DNA from 2 places in the Streptomyces sp. NPDC046925 genome. Region 2 is predicted to be linked to the other one. Evidence: riboswitches for the same ligand, from Rfam matches in the RefSeq annotation. Region 2 holds a riboswitch; the other holds the start of a gene.

Region 1 (11,218 bases), on a different contig from region 2:
ATCAGGGCCGTGTCCGGCGTGTAGTCGGCGGCGGACCCGTCTCCGTACGCCGCCGTCAGCGCCCGGCGGCCCAGTTCGACCATCCACCGCGGGAAGGCGGCGACCTGCCGGCCGTTCACGTCTCCGGCGGTGCGGGTGTACCGGTAGGGCTGCCAGTGCCAGCCTACGCAGACCGTCTGCACGGACATGACCCCGCCGCGCGGCAGCTCGGTGTGGCGGATCGGCACCGGGCCTGTGGCCCAGCCGCGGCACGCCGTGACGAGCTCGCGCTGCTGCTCCGGGGTGAGCCACTGCGGCACGTGCACCGCGCCGGGGGCGATCTCCGTGGTGGGCCGGGGGATCAGGGCGCTCACGCAGGCTCCTCGGCGGGCGGGCGGACGGTGACCCAGCCGTGGCGCACGTCCCAGACCGCGCCGTCCGCGGTGGCGCCGCGCAGGCCGTGGAGCACGTCGGCTCCGGCGAGCGCGGGGACGCGGGAGTCCTGGAGCGAGGCGAAGGCGTAGCTGCGGGCCGGGTCCCAGTCGGTGGAGTGGCGCAGGCGGCGGGCCAGCTGGGCCAGGCCGAGCGGCGCCGCGGCCAGGACCCAGGCGTCGGGGAGCTCCGCCGTCAGGCGGTGCGCGGGGCGCAGCCAGGAGGCGGCCGTCTCGGGCCAGCTCACCGTGGTGAGGACCGTGCCGCCGCGGGCCGTCCACGCCTCGGCGAAGGCTTCGGCGGCGGCACGGGACGCGGTGTCGCGGCCGTGGCCGACGGTGACGGTCTCGATGCGCGCCTTCGGCAGGGTCAACAGGCCGATCAGGGCGGCGAGTTCGGCTTCGGTGTGCGCGGCGGGCGCGGGCAGGTCCGCGTGGGCGGCGAGATCGGCGGCGCCGATCAGGGGCGAGCGGGAGGTGTCCCGTTCCGTGAGGATGCTCATGGTGTGCCGGTGCTTTCTGGGTCTGCTTTCCACCGAGCGTACTGACCGGGCAGGCAGACCGCACAGGGGCGGTATCCGGCCGCGATCGCGGTGGCCTCGTCGGGGAAGAAGACCCGGTGGGCGGCGTAGGGGCCGCGGGCGACGGCCCGCAGCGCGGAGGGGCAGAGGCGGCCGTACAGGCGCCCGCGGCGGTGTCCGCCCGGGGTGCCGGGCGTGCTGCCGGCGTACGGCTTCCCATCCGGGCCGCACAGCGTGTACGTACGGGGGGCCGGTGGCGCGGCGTCCGGAGCGGGGATCACGCCGCGTCGTGGAAGACCAGGCCGAGCGTGCGCCGCCGACCGGAGCGGACGGTGCTCACGCCGTGCCGCATCGGCCCGGTCGACCAGCCGCGCCGGGAGGCGACGGGCCGGTCGCGGGTGGTGAAGATCAGCCCGTGGCCCTGCGGCAGGGTGGTGGACGAGCCGCGCGACTGGGCGCGGGGGCGCTGCTCGGTCATGATGAACTCGCCGCCGGTGAAGTCGGCTCCCGGTACGTCGAGGCCGATGACGACCTGGAGCGGGAAGAGCATGTCGCCGAAGACGTCACGGTGCAGGGCGTTCCAGTCGCCGGGGCCGTAGCGCAGGAGGATCTGCGCGGATTTGGCCTGGCCGGCCGCGTGGCACATCTCCACCCACTCCCCCAGGGTTTCGGGCCAGGGGGCGGGCTTGCCGAGCTTCGCGGCCCAGTCGCGGGCGACGGGCAGCAGCCGGGGGTAGAACGCCTCGCGCAACTCCCGCACGACATCGGGCAGTTCGTGGGTGAAGTAGCGGTACTGGCCGGAGCCGAAGCGGTAGCGGGCCATGTCGACGGTCGAGCGGAAGCGGTCGGTCTCGTCGTACAGGGCGGCGATGTCACGGCATGCTTCGGGGGTCAGGAGTCGGCCGGTGAGGGCGTGGCCGTGTGCGTCGAGTTCGGCGGTCAGCGCGTCCCAGTCCCCGGCAGCGACGCGTTCCCCTGCGCCGGTGTCCGCCGGGTGCATGGTGTCGATCATGGTCGGGGCCCTTCGTGGTCGTGCGTGCAGGGGGCGGGCGGGCGAGGGGCAGGTCAGACGAGGGTGGGCTGCAGGGCGCCTTCGTGGGCGAGGAGCCGGACCTTGCGCTCCACTCCGCCCGCGTAGCCGCGCATGGAGCCGTCCGCGCCGATCACCCGGTGGCACGGGCGCACCAGGAGCAGCGGGTTCGCGCCGATCGCTCCGCCCAGGGCCTGGACCCCGGCGCGTTCCACGCCGAGCCGCTCAGCGAGGGCGCCGTAGGTGGTGGTCGTGCCGTAAGGGATCTCTTCCAGGGCGTGCCAGACGCGTTGCCGGAATTCGGTGCCGCTCGGGGTGAACTCGATCTCGAACGCGGTGAGTTCACCGGCGAAGTAGGCGGCCAGCTGTCGTGCGACGCCTGCGAAGCGCTCGGGGTCGTGGGCCCAACCGGCCTGCACCGCCGGGGCGTTGCGCCGGCCGGGCATGGTCAGCGACGTCAGCGAGACGCCGTCCCGTGTCGGCTCCCCCACAAGGAGCAGTTCGCCGAGCGGGCTGGTGACGGTCGTGTGGACGGTCATGGCGACCTCCCTCTTTCCTTGCCTCTCCGTGCCTTCTTTCCTCTTCAACGGTGAGGTATCGCGACCTTGGATGCTGGCGGGATTCGGACGTCACGCTGGGGGTCCGGCTTCTGGTTCTGCTTCGGGTCCTGCTTCTGCTTCGGGTCCTGCTTCTGCCGACGTGTCATGCCGACGCCGATCAGCACGACCGCCATGCCCGCGGCCACCCGGAAGCTGAAGGCCTCGTCGAGCACGACGGCGCCCAGCGCCACGGAGACCACCGGCAGCAGATACCCGACGGTCGCCGCGTTGGTCGCGCCCTCGTCGGCGATGATCCGGTAGGTGAGGTGGAAGGTGACGCCGGTGGCGAAGATCCCCAGGACGAGGACGGCGAGCAGCGTCGTGTGCTCCACGTGGACCGCCTCCAGGCCGCCGACCGGCAGGGCAAGCGCCGTCAGACCCGTGGCGGCCATCAGCTGGGCCGCGGAGAGGGAGAGCGTGGGCATGCCCTTGCCGACGAGGTGATGGCCCATGTACGCGAAACCGACGGCGTAGCTCGCCGCGGCGCCCACGATCGCCAGGGCGCCCCAACTCGTCAGCCCCGACTGCTGCCACGGGGCGAAGATCAGCGTCGTACCCGCGAATCCGATGAGGAGCCCGGCGAGGCGGACCGGGCGCAGGCCTCGTTCCGTGCCGATGCCGAGGCCGATGAGAACGGACCACAGCGGGGTGGTCGCGTTCAACGCGCCCGCCACCCCGGAGTCGACGGTCTGCTGCCCGACGCTGAAGAGACCGAAGGGCAGGGCGTTGCAGAAGAAGGCGGCGACGAAGATGTGCTTCCACGTCGTCAAGCCGGCGGGAAGACGGCCGCGGGTGCCACGGCCGCGAGTGTGACGGCCGCGGGTGCCGAGGAGCAGCACCGTCAGGGTCCCCGCGCCCAGTGCGCAGCGCAGGAGCGTGACCTGCACGGGAGTCAGGCCCTCCAGGGCCAGTTTGATCCAGAGGAAGGTGGATCCCCACAGGAGGGCGAGCACGCCCACCCTCGCCGCTGCCCATGTTCTTCCGGGGACGCCGTTCACGGTTGCCCTCCCTGTCCGGGCCGTCGTCATCCGGTGTCCTCCGGCCGCTGTCAGTGAACGATGCCGCCGCCGACCTGGAAGGACAAGCGAAGAGTTCTGAACTTTCGTTAAGCACAACTACATCCGGGGTGCGAGCACCCTCGCCGCCCGCGCGGTCCTTTAGGGTGAGAGGCGGGCCGTGACTGGCGCTGAGGTGGAGTACCACCGGGGAGCGGCCTGACCTCGTGTCGATGCCGCGCGCCTGGGCAACTCCCCCCTGAAGCCCAGGAGTGGCACATGCCCCAGACGCAGACAGCTCGCCTGATGGACGGCACCGGCCTCGCCCGCCGTATCGTCGAGACCGCCTCCGCCACCGCCGCGGACATCCGCCGCCGCACCGGTTCGTCCCCCTGCCTGGCGACCGTCCTGGTCGGCGAGGACCCCGCCTCGGTCACGTACGTCCGGATGAAGCGCGCCCGCTGCGAGAAGGCGGGCATCGAGTCGCGGCACGTGGCCCTGCCCGCCTCGGTCTCCACCGCCGAGCTGATCGAGACGATCACCGCCCTCTCCGATGACCCGACCGTGCACGGCATCCTGCTCCAGCACCCGGTGGGGCCGCACATCGACGAGCGTGCCGCCTTCGAGGCGATCGCACCGGCCAAGGACGTCGACGGCGTCACCATGCACTCGTTCGCGGCGATGGGCTTCGGCTTGCCCGGCTTCGTGTCCTGCACCCCCGGCGGCATCATGCGTCTGCTCGAGGAGTACGACGTCGACCTCACCGGCAAGCACGCCGTCGTCGTGGGGCGCAGCGCCATCCTCGGCAAGCCCGCGGGCATGCTGCTCCTGGGCAAGGACGCGACGGTGACGTACTGCCACTCGCGCACCGCCGACCTGCCCTCGATCGTGCGGCAGGCCGATGTCCTGATCGCCGCGGTCGGCAAGCCGCGCTTCATCGCCGGCGCGGACATCAAGCCCGGCGCGGTGGTCATCGACGCGGGCTACAACGCGGGCAACGTCGGCGACGTCGACTTCGACACCGCCCGGGACCGCGCGAGCCTGATCACTCCCGTCCCCGGCGGCGTCGGCCCGATGACCATCGCCGTGCTGCTCGCCCAGACGGTCGAGGCGGCGACGCGGCAGCTCGGACTGGACTGAGCGCGGACATACGGACACACGGACGCACAGACACCCGGGCACACGCGCAACGCCCGGGTGGCAGGGCGCGTGTCAGGACCGCCTCAGGACGCTGACCCCGTTCGCCGTCACGATCGCCGCGATGGCCAGCCACTCCACCCAGCCGAGGGACTGCCCCAGGACGACCATGCCCACCAGCGCCGCGAGGACCGGGTTGACGCTCATGAAGATCCCGAAGAACCGGGCGTCGACCCGGCGCAGGGCGAGCAGGTCGGCGAGGAACGGCACCGCGGAGGAGAGGATGCCCGCGGCTGCCGCACAGCCCAGGGCCGTAGCGGTGGGCGGGTGGTGGGCGAACACCGCGATGCCGACCGGCAGGTAGAGGAGCCCGGAGATCCCCGCGGCGGCGGCCGACCCCTCGACGCCCGGAAGGCGGGCGCCGACCGTGCGGTTGAGCAGGATGTACGACGCCCAGCAGGCCGCGGCGAGCAGACCGAGGGCGATGCCCGCGTAGTCCGTGCTGGGCTGCGGGCGGGCCAGTGCCACCACCGCCGCCCCCGCGACGACCGCGCAGCCGAGGTCTACGGCGCGGCGGGACGCGGCAAGGGCGACCGTCAGGGGGCCAAGGAACTCCAGGGTCACCGCGAGGCCGAGGCCCACGCGGTCGATCGCGGTGTAGAGCGAGAGGTTCATGGTGGCGAAGACCGCCGCCAGGCACAGCAGCGGCCACCACTGGCGCCAGGTGAAGGCGCGCACCCGGGGCCTGCCCACCGCGAGGAGCACGACTCCGGCGACCCACTGCCGTACCGCCACGACACCGGCCGGGCCGATGGCGTCGAACGCCAACGCGCCTGTGGCTGCGCCGACTTGGTTGGAGATCCCGCTGCCGAACATCATCGCCATGCCCAGCAGCCGGCCGCGTGGGGCCTCCGCCGGGCGACCGCCCGGTTCGCTCGGGCCGCCCGGGTCACTCGGGCCGCCCGGGGCGACGACGGGCGCTGCTTGGCTCTGAGACGTTCGCATGCACCGCAGGATGCGCCTCTTGCGCGCATACGAAAAATGCATGGGAGTGCTCATCCATACGCTTTGGTTATCCATACGCTCCGGTTATCCGTACGCCCCGCGCATCCCTAGACTGCGGCCATGGATCTGGAACTGCGGCACCTGCGCTGCCTGGTCGCCATCGTCGACACCGGCGGCTTCACCGACGCCGCGGCCGAGTTGGGCGTCTCCCAGGCGGCCGTCTCCCGGACCCTCGGCGGCCTGGAGGAAGTGCTCGGGGTGCGGCTGCTGCACCGCACCAGCCGCAGCGTCACCCCCACGACCGCGGGGGTGCAGGTCCTCGCGCGGGCCCGGCATCTGCTCGCGGAGGCCGATGACCTCATCCGCGAGGCGACCACCGGACACACCCGGCTGCGCATCGGCCACGCCTGGTCCGCGATGGGCCGCCACACGGCGGAGTTCCAGCGCCGCTGGGCCGCCGGGCATCCGGACGTCGAGCTGTACTTGATCCGGACGAACTCCGCGACCGGCGGCCTCGCCGAGGGCCTGTGCGATCTCGCCGTCGTGCGCACCACCTTCAACGAGGCCCGGTTCGCCAGCGCCGCCGTCGGCCACGAACGCCGCTTCTGCGCCCTGGCGAGCGACGATCCGTGGGCCAGGCGGCGCTCCGTCCCGCTGGCCGACATACGGGAGCGGACGCTCCTGATCGACCGGCGCACCGGCACCACCACCGCCGAGCTGTGGCCCGAAGAGGCCCGCCCCCCGATCGAGTACACCCAGGACATCGACGACTGGCTCGCCGTCATCGCGTCGGGCCGCTGTGTCGGCCTCACCCCGGAGAGCACCGCCAACCAGTACCGCCGCGACGGTGTCGTGTTCCGCCCGCTGCGCGACGCCGACCCGATCGCCGTGCACCTCATCTGGCGCCGCCACGACCCGCATCCCATGACGCACGCGGCCGTGGCGCTGCTGACCGATCTCTACCGGCCGTAAGGCCCCCGCAACCCTCCGCGACCTGCACCGACTCCAGTCCCAACAACCCATGCCCAAGGTGATGTTGCTGTGGCAGACTGCGGCTCCCAGCGTCTTACGCAGCAGCAACGGAGTACGTCATGACCGCAGATGCGCCCAGGCCGACGATCGACACCACCAACCCGCATCCCGCGCGCGTCTATGACTGGCTGCTCGGCGGCAAGGACAACTACCCCGTCGACGAGGCCGTGGGCGAGAAGCTGCCGCCCGAGGCCAAGGACGCCGCACGGCAGAACCGCGCGTTCATGAACCGCGCGACCGCCTGGCTCGCCACCCAGGGCATGGACCAGTTCCTCGACATCGGCACCGGCATCCCCACCGAGCCGAATCTGCACCAGATCGTCCAGGGCATCGTGCCGTCGGCGCGGGTCGTCTACACCGACAACGACCCCATCGTGCTGCGCCACGCGGAGGCCCTGCTCGTCAGCCGCCCGGAGGGGATGACCGACTACATCCAGGCGGATGTCCGCGAGCCCCTCGAGATCCTGGATCACGCCCGCGGCCTGCTGGACTTCGACCGCCCGATCGCCCTCTCGCTGATCGCGCTCATGCACTTCCTGCCGGACGACCAGGACCCGTACGGCATCGTGCGCACGCTGGTCGACGCCCTGCCGTCGGGCAGCCACCTGGTGCTCTCGCACGCCTCGTCCGACATCTTCCCGGAGCTCTCGGCGCAGGTCACCGCGGAGTATGCGAAGGGCGGCATCCAGCTCGGGTTCCGCGACCGCGCCGGGGTCAGCCGCTTCTTCGACGGGCTCGACATCGTGGAGCCCGGCCTGGTGACGGCCCCGGAGTGGTTCCGGGACACCGCGCGGCCGGAGGCGGAAGGCAGCGGGATCTACGCCGCGGTGGCGCGCAAGCCCTGACAGGCACGGGCGCAGGAACAGGAACAGGGATAGCGACAGAGACAGGGACGGTCCGGGCGCCTCAGTCGTCGCCCGGGCCGTCGGCCGCCGCCGCGTCGCTGCGTTCGTTGGCGCGGTCGATCTCCGTCATGTGTTCTTCGGCCCACGCCCTGACGGCGGCGAGCGGCCCCTCCAGGGACAGCCCGAGGGCGGTCAGGCGGTAGTGCACGCGTGGTGGCACGGTCGGCTCCACCCGGCGGGCGACCAGGCCGTCGCGGGTCATGCCCTGCAGGGTCGTGGAGAGCATCTTCTGCGAGACGCCCGGCATACGGCGGCGCAGTTCGGCGAAACGCACCTCGTGCGGCTCGGCCTCGGCGAGGACCTTGACCGCCATCGACGTCCACTTGGTGCCGATGCGGTCGAGCAGGCGGCGCGTCGGGCAGTCGGGATCGAAGAGATCGCCGCGCGGCCCCGCCTCGGGAGGGGTGGTCACCCCGGGCTCACCACCTGTCGGGAAAGTGCGTTCTTGGCAGGCCAGACAGGGTTACCTAGCCTCATGTGGTCACCAATGGTAACCAATTCGGAGCTTCGCCATGCCCCTCCTCCCCCGGACCGAGCACGCCGTCCCCTGCGCCGCCCCCGAGAACGCCCCTGACGCCGCCCCCGAGATCGCCCTGCGCCAGATCACCACCAACGGCATCACGGTCAACGTGGCGGTCTCCGGCACCGGCCCCGCCGTCCTGCTGCTGCACGGCTTCCCCCACACCTGGCAGCTGTGGAGCGAGATCATGCCCCGGCTGGCCCTGCGGCACCGCGTCATCGCTCCGGACCTGCGCGGACTCGGCGCCAGTACACGAGCGGCGGACGGCTATGACGCGGACAACCTCGCGACCGACGCCGAGGGGATACTCGACGCGCTCGGAGAACGGACCGCGGCGGTCGTCGGCATCGACGCGGGCACACCGCCCGCCTTCCTTCTCGCCTTGCGACGACCCGATCTCGTACGACGGCTCATCGTCATGGAGTCACTTCTGGGGCCCCTGCCGGGCGCGGAGGACTTTCTGGCCGGTGGTCCGCCGTGGTGGTTCGGCTTCCACGCGGTGCCGGGGCTCGCCGAGAACGTCCTGGCCGGGCACGAGGCCGAGTACATCGACTGGTTCCTGCACACCGGCACCCGCGGCCGTGGCATCCCCGAGCGCGTCAGGGACGCCTTCCTCGCCGCCTATACCGGCCACGAGGCCCTGCGCTGTGCCTTCTCGCACTACCGGGCCATGCCCGCGAGCGGGCGGCAGATCCGGGACGCCGCGCGACAGGCCCGGCTGACCATGCCCACGATGACGATCGGCTCCCACCCCGTCGGGGCGGCCCTCGAACGACAGGTGCGGCCCCTCGCCGACGATCTGACGGGCCATCTGATCCGGGACTGCGGCCACATCATCCCCCTCGACCGCCCCGGAGCCCTGCTCGACGTGCTCGAACCGTTCCTCGCCGCCGATCTCCACGGCCGTCAGGGCTAGGCCCATAGGGCCCTAGTTGCCGGCGAACATGTCGAGCAGGCCCTGCGGCGAGTCGGCCCGGAAGATGCGGACGAGGCTGTCGGCGGACTCGGCGGCGGCGTTCTCGCCGCGGGGGAACAGCGCCTTCTCGTAGGCGGCCAGCGCGGCTTCGGTGTCGCCGGGATGCGCGGCGACGGCACGGGCGAGTTCGGAGCCGTCGAACATGGCGAGATTGGCGCCCTCCCCCGCGAAGGGGGACATGAGGTGGGCCGCGTCGCCGAGCAGCGTGACGCCCGGCACGCGCTCCCAGCGGTGGCCGACCGGGAGGGCGTGGATGCGGCGCGGGGTCAGTGATCCGTCGGCGTCGGCGACCAGCGCCCGGAGGCTCTTGTCCCAGTCGGCGAAGTGCTCCAGTACGGACGCCTTGGCGAGGTCGGTGGCCGTGAAGTCGATGGAGGAGATCCAGTCCTCCGGGACCTGGAGTGCGGTGTAGACGTGCAGGCTGCCGTCGATCTCGCGGTGGGCCAAAAATCCCTTGCCCGCGCCGAGCGCGAAGAACATGCCGCCGCCCACGACGGCGGCGCTCTCCGGATGGCGGGCGTCGGCGTCCAGGAGGTCCACCTCGACGAAGGAGATTCCGGAGTAGGCGGGGGTGGCGTCCGAGACCAGGGGGCGGATGCGCGACCAGGCACCGTCGGCGCCGATCAGCAGGTCGGTGGTGAAGGCGGAACCGTCGGCGAGGGTCACCTCGTGGCGGCCGCCGCCGAGAGGACGCGCCCCGGTGATCTTGGCGCCCCAGCGGACGGCGCCCTCGGGCAGCGAGCCGAGCAGGAGGTCGCGCAGCTGGCCGCGCTCGACCTCGGGGCGGCCGCCGTCGCCGTCGTCCGCCTCCTCCATGCGGACCACGGCGTCCTTGTCCAGGACGCGCATGGCCTCACCGCCGGGGTGGATGAGCGCGCGGAACTGCTCGTACAGATCGGCGGCGCGCAGGGCGGCCTGCCCGGACTCCTCGTGGATGTCGAGCATGCCGCCCTGACCGCGGGCGGCCGGGGAGGCCTCCAGGTCGTACAGGGCGGCCTCGATGCCGTTGACGTGCAGGACGCGGGCGAGGGTGAGACCTCCGAGGCCCGCGCCGACGATGGCGATGGGGTGGTGGGGGTGAGGGTGCTGAGGGTGGTGGGTGCTCATGGCGTTGCTCCTTACGTGGCGCGTGGTGCTTGGTGCGTGGTGCTTGGTGCGTTGTACTTGTCAGCGCTCAGTTCCGGTCGCCGTCGTCCGGGACGGGCGTGTGCAGGATTCCGTTGATCAGCGCGCGGAAGCCCCAGGAGATGCGGGCCTCCGGCCGGCCGGAGAGAAGCTGACCGGCAAGGCCTGCGACGTGCGGGTGGGTCTGCTCGGACGCGCCCCGCAGCGCTTTGGCTACGGCGTCCCACTCCCCTTGGGCGACCTCGGCGTCCCGGTCGCCCGGCGCATGCTCGGCGGCGGTCGCGGTGGCGTACTGCAACAGCAGGTCGACGCCCCAGGCCGCCTGCCCCGGCGGAACTCCGCCCTCGTCGAGGAGGGCCAGCAGCGTTTCGATGAGCCGCAGGTAGTGCTCACCGCGCGGCCGGGCCACGAGTGCGGCCTTGGCGAGACCGCGGTGCCGGAAGAGCACCCCGGTGTAGGAGGTGAGCACCTGCTCAAGGCGCTCGCGCCAGTCGCCCTCGACCGGCTCCGCCCCGACCGTGCCGAGCAGTTCGTCGAGGATCGCGGCGTGCAGTTCGGCGGTGTTGCGCACGTAGACGTAGAGGGAGGCGGGCCCGGTGTCGAGCTCCTGGGCGAGGCGGCGCATGGTCACCTTGCCCAAGCCCTCGGCCCGCATGATCTCCACCGCGGCGGCGACGATCCCGGCCCGCGTCAGGGCCGGCTTCGCCGGGCGCTCGCGGCGGCTGCGGGGGGCACCGGAGTGATCGGAGTGAGCTGTCATACGACCACTGTAACGAACATGTTCGTTACGTGCATGTTCGGAGCGAACATGTTCGTTCACAGGTTCTCGAAGGAACGCACGCGGAGTCCGCACTTCCGCCGCGCGGGGGCGTTCGCGTACGCAGGAGCTTGATTGGCGATCAGCAGGGGCGGGCATCACCGTGGGGCAGGATCGACCATGCAACAGATACGCCGGGCGCGGTG
Region 2 (11,218 bases):
ACCGACCGTACGATCCGGGCCACCGCCGCGAACATCTCGTCCGGCGGTACATCACCGTCCGCGTACCCGAGCGACGCCGCGACCCCCGCGCTCGGCGTCGCGAGGGCCGGGAACCCGGCGTCCACGAAGGCCCGCGCGCTGGCCGCGTCCCACGGCCCGGGCAGGACCAGCGGATCACCGGGCGCACGCCCGTGATGCAGCGCACGGAAGTCGTCCACGAGGCTCACGGAGTTCACGGAGCTCACGGCACATACCCTCCCGGCTCGGTGCGGCGGCTGACCATCACCCGGTTCCAGCTGTTGATGACGGTGATCACCCCGATGAGATGGGCGAGTTCGGCCTCGCTGAAGTGCTTGGCCGCCGTCTCGTACACCTCGTCGGGAACGAACCCTCCCCCAGAGCCGAAAGCCTGGGAGGTGCCCCCAGTCAGGACGGTGACCGCCTCCGTCAGCGCGAGGGCGGCCCGCTCGCGCTCGCTGAAGAGCGGGCCCGCCTCCGCCCAGGCATTGAGCAGCGCGATCCGCTTCACCGACTCACCGTTCTTCACGGCGACGTCCACATGCATGTCCAGACAGAACGCACACGCGTTGATCTGCGAGGCCCTGATCATCACGAGCTCGGCGAGCACGGGATCGCCGAGCCCTCGCTTGGCGGCGGCGCCCACACCGGCAAGGGCTGTCCCGACCGCCTTGTCCAGGTGGGAGGTCCGGGCGCTCACTTGTGGTCTCCGGCCTTGTAGTGGCCGGGCACCTGGCGGGTCGAGACGCCGAAGCGGTTCCACGCGTTGATCACTGTGATCGCGGCGATCAGCTGCGTCAGCTCCTGCTCCTCGAAGAGGGCCGCGGCCTTCTCGTACACCTCGTCCGGCACGAAGCCGTCCGTCAGGACGGTGATCGCCTCCGTCAGCTCGATCGCGGCGACCTCCTTGGCCGTGTAGAAGTGCTGCGACTCCTCCCACGCGCTGAGCTGGATGATCCGCTCCACGCTCTCGCCCGCCGCGAGGGCGTCCTTGCTGTGCATGTCGACGCAGAGCGCGCAGTGGTTGATCTGCGAGGCCCGGATCTTGACCAGTTCGAGGATCACCGGGTCGACTCCCTTACGGGCCGCCGCGTCGAGCCTGACCATCGCCTTGAAGACCTCGGGCGCGAGCTGGTGCCAGTCCAGGCGCGGGGTGTGCTCCTGGAGGTACTCGGGTGCGGGGGGTGCGGCGGGTGCGGGGGTGTTCTCGTTCGTCGTCATGCCATCGACCGTACGACCGGAATAGCCCACAGGTATGGTCCATTCCCATGGAAGAATCGTGGGCCACTTCGGGTGCCGGACCGGGCCGTGACGCGGGCCTTGACCTGGGCGTCGACCTCCACCTGGAGACGGCCGGTGAGGCGACGCACTCAGGCGTACGCAAGGGGCTCACGGACGCCCTGCGCGAGGCGGTGCGCGGCGGCAGACTGCCCCCCGGCACCCGCCTCCCCTCGTCCCGCTCCCTCGCCGTCGACCTGGGCATCGCCCGCAACACCGTCGCCGACGCCTACGGGGACCTCGTCGCCGAGGGCTGGCTCACCGCACGACAGGGCTCCGGCACCCGCGTCGCCGAACGCGCCGTCTCGCGCCCCGCCGAACCCGCACCGCGCCGCAGGGCCGCGGGCGGCCCCACGTACGACCTGAAGCCCGGCACCCCCGATCTCGCGTCCTTCCCGCGCGCCGCCTGGCTCAAGGCCGCCCGCAAGGCCATGACCGCGGCCCCGAACGACGCGCTCGGCTACGGAGACCCGCGCGGCCGCATCGAACTGCGCACCGCCCTCGCCGACTACCTCGCACGCGCGCGGGGTGTGCACGCCGACCCGGACCGCATCGTCGTCTGCGCCGGGTTCGCGCAGGGCCTGGCGCTGCTCGCCGGTGTGCTGCGGGCGAGGGGGCTGCGCGAGATGGCCGTCGAGTCGTACGGCCTCGACGTGCACTGGAATCTGGTGCAGCGGGCGGGGCTGCGGACGAGGCCGCTGCCCTTCGATGAACTGGGCACGTCGACGGGGGAGTTGAGCACGGTCTCCGGCACGGCATCCGGTTCGCCGAAGGCGGTGCTCCTGACGCCCGCGCACCAGTTCCCGATGGGGGTCCCGCTGCACCCCGACCGGCGTGCGGCGGCCGTCGACTGGGCGCGGCGCGGGAACGGGCTGATCCTGGAGGACGACTACGACGGGGAGTTCCGCTACGACCGGCAGCCGGTGGGCGCGCTCCAGGGCCTTGACCCCGACCGCGTGGTCTACCTCGGCACGGCGAGCAAGTCCCTCGCGCCCGGCCTGCGGCTCGGCTGGATGGTCCTGCCCGCGCCGATCGCCGCCGAGGTCGTCGAGGCGAAGGGGGGCGCGGAGTGGGCCTGCGGGGCGCTGGACCAGCTGACGCTGGCTGAGTTCATCACGTCGGGGGCGTACGACCGGCATGTGCGGGGGGCGCGGCTGCGCTACCGCCGCCGACGGGACCAGCTGATCGAGGCGCTCGCCGCGAGGGCGCCGGAGGTGCGGGCCACCGGCATCGCGGCGGGACTGCACGCGGTACTCGAACTGCCGCCGGGCACCGAACGCACGGTGGTCCAGGCGGCAAGCTGGCAACGCCTCGGCGTTCAGGGCCTCGCAAGCTTCCGCCACCCCGCGGCGCCACGCCTCGCGGAGAGGGACGCCTTGGTGGTGGGCTACGGAACACCGCCGGACCATGCGTGGGCGGGGGCGCTGGAGGCGCTGTGCAGGGTTCTGCCGTGAGGCTTGGCGGGGGCTCTTGGTGGCCGTTGATCACCGGCTCCGCCGAGTTCGTCCTCAAACGCCGGACGGGCTGAAATCTCTCAGCCCGGCCGGCGTTTGAGGCCATCTTGTACGGGGTCTGGGGCGGAGCCCCAGTTTCGGGAAGGGGCGGGATTGGGGGAGAGCCCCGCAGGGACAGCCCTACCGAGCCCCCTCCACCGCCCCGCCCTCCGCAGGAGCCGGCGCTTCACCGAACCGCGCCAACGCCAACGCCCCCACCACAGCAACCACGAACCCCAGTACGGCCAACCACTCCAACCCACCCCGAGTCCGATCCCCCAGCCACACCACCCCCACCACCGCAGGCCCCACCGTCGCCCCGATCACCATCCCCGCGGTAGCGGTCGTCACGGACCCCCGCTGCAAGGCGGACGTAAGGAGCAGAAACGCCGCACCCCCACCCACCACCAGGGCATAAGCAGCCGGATTCCGCACCAACGCCCCCGGCGAGACCCCGTCGATGAGCCGCACCCCCACCTCCACCACCCCGAACCCGAACCCCGCCCCGAGCCCCAGCGCCAACGCCCGCCCCCGCCCCGGCAACCGCCCCGCCACGGCCCCGAGCACAAGCACCCCCACCGCCACGCCCAGCAGCGCGTACCGCAGAGCCGTCGACCCGACGCCCTTCCCCTCGTCCCCGGAAGCGAGCCCCAGCATCGCGAGCCCCGCGCACACCACCCCCACGGCCGCCCACTCCACCCCGCTCAACCGCACCCGCAGCAGCCGCGAGGCCACCACCGCCGTGACGGCGAGGCTCGCGGCGAGCGCCGCACCGACGGCGTAGATCGGGATGGAACGCAACGCCACGATCTGCAGCAGGAATCCGAGCCCGTCGAGCCCGAGCCCCACGACGTACCGCCACTGCCGCACCGCGCGCAGCAGCAGCGCGGGGTCGACCCCGGAGCCCGTCCCCGGCGCGGTGGCGCGCGCGGCGATCGCCTGGAAGACGGAGGCCGTACCGAAGCAGACCGCTGAACCAAGTGCGCAAATCATCCCAAGAGACACGAAGTGACTGTAGAGGAGAGGGATTCCGCGCAGCCGGTTGGCGCGGCGCACGCACCCTTACCTACGCTGAATGCCGATCAAGTACACGACAACGGGGGCAGTACGAATGGCAGCGGAACAAGAACAGAAGACGCAGCGGCGCAGGCTGCGGTCCAGCACGGTCGTACTCGGCGGCATGGGTGTCCTCGCGGCGGCCCTGACCTCGTGCGGTTCGGAACCGGACAAGCGGTGCGTGGACCGCGACAGCTACGACTCCCTCACCGGCTACAAGATCGTCGCCGACAAGAACTGCAAGAGCGGCTCGTCCTCTTCCGGTTCCTCGTCCGGCAAGGCGCGCAAGTCCGGCGGCAGTTCGTACGGAACCGGCAAGTCGGGCCGCGTGGACGCCGACTGGTACTACGACGCCGACGTCGACGGCCGGCGCGCCGACTACGGCACCTTCAGCCGCAGCGAGGCAGTCGACCGCGACGGCTTCGGCTGCTCGGGCAGCGGCGGCGGCTGAGCGGGTCCACGACAGCGACCGACACCCGGACCCCGACAACCCGGAACCCGGACCCCGACACCCGGACCCCGAGACGGACCCCGAGACCCGAGGCCATGGAACGCCGTACCCTCACGCCCCGCCCCGGCTGGCAGCAGACCGTCGAGGACCAGGGGCTCATCTATCCCCTCACCCGCTACCCCGACGACTCCCTGCGCCCCTACTGGGACGAGTCCGCCTGCTACGTCTTCTCGCTGCCCGAGGTCGAAGCCCTCGAAGAGGTCGTCGAGGAACTGCACGCGATGTGCCTCGCGGCAGCCGAGCACATCGTCGAGCACGACCGCCTCGCCGACCTCGGCATCACGGACCCCCGGGTGGCCGAAGCGGTCACCGAGGCCTGGCACCGACGGGCCGAACTCCCGTCCCTCTACGGGCGATTCGACCTGCACTACGACAGCAGGAGCGGCGCCCCGGCGAAAATGCTGGAGTACAACGCCGACACCCCCACCTCCCTGGTCGAGGCCGCGAGCCCCCAGTGGTTCTGGATGGAGGAGCGCTTCCCCGGCGCCGACCAGTGGAACTCCCTCCACGAACGCCTCGTCGACGCCTGGAAGAAGCAGGCACCGCTGCTCCCGCCCGGCGGCCCGCTGTACTTCGCGCACTCGGCGGGCGACGAGCTCGGCGAGGACCTGATGACGGTCGCGTACCTGCGCGAGACCGCGCAGCAGGCCGGGCTCGCCACCGAGGCGATCTCCATGGAGGACATCGGCTGGGACCGTCTCTCGCGGCGCTTCGTCGACAAGAAGCTCGGCTTCATCCGCAGCTGCTTCAAGCTCTACCCGTGGGAGTGGCTGACCACCGACCGCTTCGCCCCGCACGTCCTGGAGACCCTCGACAACGGCGGCGGCACCGGTTCCACCCTCTGGATCGAGCCCGCCTGGAAGATGCTCCTCTCCAACAAAGCGCTGCTCGCGATCCTCTGGGAGCTGTACCCCGGCCACCCCAACCTCCTGCCCGCCTATCTGGACGGCCCGCGCGAGCTGGCCTCCGGCCGGGGCTACGTCGCCAAGCCGCTCCTCGGCAGGGAGGGTGCCGGAGTCACGATCCACCCGCCGGGCTCGGAATCCGCCGGGCCCCTCGTACGCGAGGAGGCCTGCTGCTACCAGGAGCTGGCGCCGCTGCCGGACTTCGACGGCAACCGTGTGGTGCTCGGCGCGTGGGTCGTCGAGGACGAGGCGGCGGGGCTCGGCATCCGGGAGTCGTCGGGCCTGATCACGGACGAGTACGCGAGGTTCCTGCCGCACGTGATCCTCTGAGGTGCGCACACAGCTCCGAGGTACGGGTGGGGCCAGGGCCAAATCCCGCTAGTACGCTGCCGTTTGATCGATATGACGCACTCGGAGGCGGAGCGAACATGTCCGACAGCAGGATCAACACCACGCAGCCTCACACGGCCCGGATCTGGAACTACTGGCTCGGCGGCAAGGACAACTACCCCGTCGACCAGGCCGCCGGGGACCAGATCCGCGCGCTGCACCCCGGTATCGGGGACTACGCGCTCGCCGACCGGCAGTTCCTCGGGCGCGCGGTCAGCCACCTCGTGACCGAGTGCGGCATCCGGCAGTTCCTCGACATCGGCACGGGCCTGCCGACCGCCGACAACACCCACGAGGTCGCCCAGCGCCTCGCCCCCGAGTCGCGGGTCGTCTACGTGGACAACGACCCGCTGGTCCTCACCCACGCCCGCGCCCTGCTCACCAGCACCCCCGAGGGCAGGACCGACTACCTCGACGAGGACCTGCGCAACGTCACGACGATCCTCGAACACGCGGCCAAGACCCTGGACTTCGACCAGCCGGTCGGACTGATCCTGCTCGGAGTCGTCATCTTCATCGACGACGACTCCGAGGCGTACGGCATCGTGCGCCGCCTGCTCGACGCCCTGCCCGCCGGCAGCCACCTCGTCCTCTCGCACACGATCACCAGCCCGGCGATGCCCGACGTGGACGAGGCGGTGGCGTTCTGGAACGAGAACGGCACGCCCAAGCTCACGCAGCGCACCCCCGAGCAGGTCACCGGCTTCTTCGAGGGCCTGGAGCTGCTCGCCCCCGGTGTGGTGTCGTGCAACCGCTGGCGCACACAGGACGCGACGGACGCCGAGGACGTGGCCATGTTCGGCGGGGTCGGCGCCAAGCGCTGAACCCCCGGTGCCGGGGGCTAGGCCAGCACAGAACGCAGTTGATCAAGCCCCCAGTCCAGGTCCTCCTTGCTGATCACCAGTGGGGGAGCGATCCGGATCGTCGAGCCGTGGGTGTCCTTGACCAGGACGCCCAGGCCCATCAGCTTCTCGGAGATCTCACGGCCCGTGCCGTACGACGGCTCGATGTCGACGCCCGCCCACAGCCCGCGCCCCCGCACCTGCGTCACCGCGCCCGTGCCGGTGAGCAGCCCCAGCTCGGCGTGCAGATGCTCGCCGAGCTCGGTGGCCCGCTGCTGGTACTCGCCCGAGCTCAGCATGGCGACGACCTCGAGGCCCACCGCGCACGCCAGCGGATTGCCGCCGAACGTCGAGCCGTGCTCACCCGGCTTGAACACCCCGAGCACATCCGCGTCCGCCACCACCGCGGACACCGGCACGACACCCCCGCCGAGCGCCTTGCCCAGGACGTACACATCGGGCACCACGCCCTCGTGCTCGCAGGCGAACGTCTTCCCGGTCCTGCCGAACCCCGACTGGATCTCGTCCGCCATGAACAGGACGTTCCGCTCGCGCGTCAACTCCCGTACGCCCGCGAGATACCCGGCCGGAGGCACAAGGACCCCGGCCTCCCCCTGGATCGGCTCCAGGAGCACGGCCACGGTGTTCTCCGTGACCGCCGCCCGCATCGCCGTCAGATCGCCGTACGGGACGATCTCGAAACCCGGCGTGTAGGGACCGAAGTCCGCGCGCGCCTCGGCGTCCGTCGAGAAGCTGACGATGGTCGTGGTCCGGCCGTGGAAGTTGTCGCGCGCGACCACGATCTTCGCCCGCCCGTCGGGCACGCCCTTGACCTGGTAACCCCACTTCCGGGCGGTCTTCACGGCCGTCTCCACGGCCTCCGCCCCCGTGTTCATCGGCAGCACCATCTCCTTGCCGCACAGCTCCGCGAGCCGCGTACAGAACTCGGCGAAGCGGTCGTGGTGGAAGGCCCGCGAGGTGAGCGTCACCCGCTCCAACTGCGCCTTGGCCGCCTCGATCAGCCGGCGGTTGCCGTGCCCGAAATTCAGCGCGGAGTATCCGGCCAGCATGTCGAGGTAGCGGCGCCCCTCGACGTCGGTCATCCAGGCACCCTCCGCCGACGCGACCACGATGGGCAGCGGGTGGTAGTTGTGCGCGCTGTGCGCTTCGGCCGAGGTGATGAACTCTTCGGTACTCGACACGGGGTCTCCGTTCGTCCTGCGGCAGGGGGCGGGTGTGGCGCCCAATTCCTATCGTCGCTCGGATCGTGGACGGGGAAACCCGCCGACGCGGCGTGCCCGCTAGGCTCGCCTCTACAGCACGGCGACTGGCGTACGGGGAACGGACCCCGGGGAAGCCGTGCGGGGCCAGACCTTCGAGGTGCCGACCGCCTGGGCACCCCGGGACCACGACCGGACACTGACCGCTCGCCCCGGAGGACGCCATGACTCACCCCTCTTCGCCCGATTCCCGGGTTTCCCCGAATCCCGCGGACTCGCCGAACATCCTTAGCCACCCCGCGCTCACCGCCGAGGACCCCGAACTTGCCGCCCTCGTCGCCGCCGAGGAGCAGCTCCAGGCCGACACCCTGCGCCTGATCCCCAGCGAGAACTACGTCTCCACCGCCGTCCTCGAAGCCTCAGGCACGGTGCTTCAGAACAAGTACAGCGAGGGCTATCCGGGCCGCCGCTACTACGAGGGCCAGCAGAACATCGACCCCGTGGAGCGCCTCGCGGTCGCCCGCGCCAAGTCCGTCTTCGGCGTCGAGCACGCCAACGTGCAGCCCTACTCCGGCTCCCCGGCCAACCTCGCCGTGTACCTCGCCTTCGCCGAACCCGGCGACACCGTGATGGGCATGGCCCTGCCCATGGGCGGCCACCTCACCCACGGCTGGGGCGTCTCCGCCACCGGCAAGTGGTTCCGCGGCGTCCAGTACGGCGTCCGCCACGACACGGGCCGCATCGACTTCGACGAGGTGCGCGATCTGGCCCTCAAGGAGCGCCCGAAGCTGATCTTCTGCGGTGGCACCGCCCTGCCCCGCACCATCGACTTCGCCGCCTTCGCCGAGATCGCCAGGGAGACCGGGGCCGTCCTCGTCGCCGACATCGCGCACATCGCAGGGCTGATCGCGGGCGGCGCCCACCCCTCACCGGTGCCGCACGCCGACGTGATCTCCACGACCACCCACAAGACCCTGCGCGGCCCGCGCGGCGCGATGCTGATGTCCCGCGAGGAGCACGCCAAGGCCATCGACAAGGCGGTCTTCCCCGGCCTCCAGGGCGGCCCGCACAACCAGACCACCGCGGCCATCGCCGTCGCCCTGCACGAGGCGTCCCAGCCCTCCTTCCGGGACTACGCCCACGCGGTCGTCGCCAACGCCCGTGCCCTCGCCGAAGCCCTGCTCGCCCGCGGCTTCGACCTGGTCTCCGGCGGTACCGACAACCACCTGATCCTGATGGACCTCACCCCCAAGGACGTCCCCGGCAAGGTCGCCGCGAAGGCCCTGGACCGGGCCGGCATCGTCGTCAACTACAACACCGTGCCGTACGACCCGCGGAAGCCCTTCGATCCCTCCGGCGTCCGTATCGGCACCCCCTCGCTGACCTCCCGCGGCCTGGGGACGCAGCACATGCCGACCGTCGCCGAGTGGATCGACCGGGGCGTCGCCGCGGCCCGTGCCGGTGACGAGGACGCCCTGACGAAGATCCGCTCCGAGGTCGCCGACCTGATGACCGCCCACCCCGCGCCGGGCCTGCCGGGCCGCTGATCAGGGGGGGGGCAGCCGGGCCCCGCGCAGGTCGTAGGCGCGGGCGCAGGTCGCGGGCGCAGGCCGAAGGTCACAGGTCCCGCAACTCCTGCCGAGGCCCGTCCTCATGGGGCCGCCGCCGCCCGCGCAGCCAGGCAAGCAGGGGCCGCCGCTCGGCGAGCGGCCCCCGCAGCAGCAGCGCTCCCGCAGCCCCTCCCGCGGCGCCCGGTATCGCCCACCACCAGTCCGTACCGCCGTCGCCCCGCGTGCCCTCCGCCTGTCTGGTGGCCGCCTGCCCGGTCCCGGCTTCCGGGGCGGGCGCCGACGGCGGGGCCGGGTCCGCCCCGCCCGCCCCGGAGGCCGGCCCCCGACGGCCGTCGTCCGAGGGCGCGCCCATGACCCCGAGCTTCTTGAACAGCGCCGTCAGACGAGCCGGGTCCTTCGCCTTGTGCCAGGTACCGGCCATCGACGCGACGTCCGTCGTCGTGTGGATCCACACGGTCCCGGCCTTCTCGCCGCCCTCGGAGCCCTCGCCGCCCTCGGAGCCCGGGGCCGCCGGATAGGCCCGGTCCACTCGCCCCGGCATCACGTCGTGCACCATCCACGTCACGTTGATCTGACGGCTGCCCTCGCTCAGGGAGAGCCCCGGCGGCTGCTCGCGCCTCCCCTCGCCCAGCTCACCGAGAGCGCGCTCCAGCTCGCCGTACTCCTTGTCGCTCACATGGAGCGCCGCGCTCTCCCCGCTCTCCGGCGAGACCACGAGGACGCTCGTCGGTCCGGCCGCCACCGCCCGCGGCGCTCCCGTCACCACCAGCGCGACCCCGGTCGCGAGCGCGGCCGTCAGCCCCGCCACCGACCCGCACATCCCCCTCGCCGTCCGTATCCGTGTCCGTATCCGTGTCCGAGACCGCATCCGCATGTACGAGCCCCCCCCGTCACTGTGTTCCTCGTCTCATCGGTAAATGATCGGCAACAGCCACGCCTTGAACGCCGGGCCGTCCCTGATTCGCCCCGATGAGCAGTAAGCCTTGCGCCGGATCACAAGATCGCGGCACACCCGTCACACGACTGTTTCCGAGCAATGAGAGACACCTGAGAGAATGAGTCCTATGGCCATTGATCGTCCTCGCGTGCTCTCCGGAATCCAGCCCACCGCAGGCTCGTTCCACCTCGGCAACTACCTCGGCGCGGTCCGCCAGTGGGTGGCGCTGCAGGAGTCCCACGACGCGTTCTACATGGTGGTGGACCTGCACGCGATCACGATTCCGCAGGACCCGGCCGACCTGCGTGCCAACACCCGGCTCGCCGCCGCCCAGCTGCTCGCCGCGGGGCTCGACCCCGAGCGCTGCACGCTCTTCGTCCAGAGCCACGTCCCCGAGCACGCCCAGCTCGCCTGGATCATGAACTGCCTCACCGGCTTCGGCGAGGCGTCGCGCATGACGCAGTTCAAGGACAAGGCCGCCAAGCAGGGCGCGGACCGCGCCTCCGTGGGCCTCTTCACGTACCCGATCCTCCAGGTCGCGGACATCCTGCTCTACCAGGCCAACCAGGTCCCGGTCGGCGAGGACCAGCGCCAGCACATCGAGCTGACCCGCGACCTCGCGGAGCGCTTCAACGGCCGCCTCGGCGAGACGTTCACCGTCCCGGCGGCGTACATCCTCAAGGAGACCGCGAAGATCTTCGATCTCCAGGACCCGTCGATCAAGATGAGCAAGTCGGCGTCCACCCCCAAGGGTCTGATCAACCTCCTCGACGAGCCCAAGGCCACCGCGAAGAAGGTCAAGAGCGCGGTCACCGACACCGACACCGTCGTGCGCTACGACACCGCGGAGAAGCCGGGCGTCAGCAACCTCCTCACGATCTACTCCACGCTCACGGGCACCGGTATCCCGGAACTGGAGCAGAAGTACGCCGGCAAGGGCTACGGTGCGCTGAAGACGGACCTCGCCGAGGTCATGGTCGACTTCGTGACTCCCTTC

The links. A riboswitch is a leader RNA that binds a small molecule or an ion and turns the genes downstream of it on or off. The one in region 2 is predicted to bind ZMP and ZTP.
Region 1: linked by a shared signal. The riboswitch ahead of ABZ906_RS10710 (bifunctional 5,10-methylenetetrahydrofolate dehydrogenase/5,10-methenyltetrahydrofolate cyclohydrolase) and the one ahead of glyA (serine hydroxymethyltransferase) in region 2 are both predicted to bind ZMP and ZTP.

What each region holds. Positions count from the first base shown of each region.
Region 1 is NZ_JBEYWZ010000002.1:980,932-992,149, forward strand. It holds gene ABZ906_RS10680 (alpha-ketoglutarate-dependent dioxygenase AlkB) at 1-353, opposite strand, end outside; gene ABZ906_RS10685 (hypothetical protein) at 350-913, opposite strand; gene ABZ906_RS10690 (Ada metal-binding domain-containing protein) at 910-1,212, opposite strand; gene ABZ906_RS10695 (2OG-Fe(II) oxygenase) at 1,209-1,943, opposite strand; gene ABZ906_RS10700 (methylated-DNA--[protein]-cysteine S-methyltransferase) at 1,997-2,500, opposite strand; gene ABZ906_RS10705 (DMT family transporter) at 2,545-3,558, opposite strand; ZMP/ZTP riboswitch at 3,727-3,812, shown strand; gene ABZ906_RS10710 (bifunctional 5,10-methylenetetrahydrofolate dehydrogenase/5,10-methenyltetrahydrofolate cyclohydrolase) at 3,835-4,695, shown strand; gene ABZ906_RS10715 (EamA family transporter) at 4,768-5,577, opposite strand; gene ABZ906_RS10720 (LysR family transcriptional regulator) at 5,818-6,669, shown strand; gene ABZ906_RS10725 (SAM-dependent methyltransferase) at 6,789-7,574, shown strand; gene ABZ906_RS10730 (helix-turn-helix domain-containing protein) at 7,636-8,046, opposite strand; gene ABZ906_RS10735 (alpha/beta hydrolase) at 8,147-9,070, shown strand; gene ABZ906_RS10740 (NAD(P)/FAD-dependent oxidoreductase) at 9,083-10,237, opposite strand; gene ABZ906_RS10745 (TetR/AcrR family transcriptional regulator) at 10,305-11,015, opposite strand.
Region 2 is NZ_JBEYWZ010000011.1:211,952-223,169, forward strand. It holds gene ABZ906_RS34655 (isocitrate lyase/phosphoenolpyruvate mutase family protein) at 1-227, opposite strand, end outside; gene ABZ906_RS34660 (carboxymuconolactone decarboxylase family protein) at 242-718, opposite strand; gene ABZ906_RS34665 (carboxymuconolactone decarboxylase family protein) at 715-1,239, opposite strand; gene ABZ906_RS34670 (PLP-dependent aminotransferase family protein) at 1,287-2,750, shown strand; gene ABZ906_RS34675 (hypothetical protein) at 2,931-3,782, opposite strand; gene ABZ906_RS34680 (hypothetical protein) at 3,901-4,296, shown strand; gene ABZ906_RS34685 (glutathionylspermidine synthase family protein) at 4,392-5,591, shown strand; gene ABZ906_RS34690 (SAM-dependent methyltransferase) at 5,690-6,475, shown strand; gene rocD (ornithine--oxo-acid transaminase) at 6,493-7,695, opposite strand; ZMP/ZTP riboswitch at 7,807-7,897, shown strand; gene glyA (serine hydroxymethyltransferase) at 7,938-9,260, shown strand; gene ABZ906_RS34705 (hypothetical protein) at 9,331-10,092, opposite strand; gene trpS (tryptophan--tRNA ligase) at 10,349-11,218, shown strand, end outside.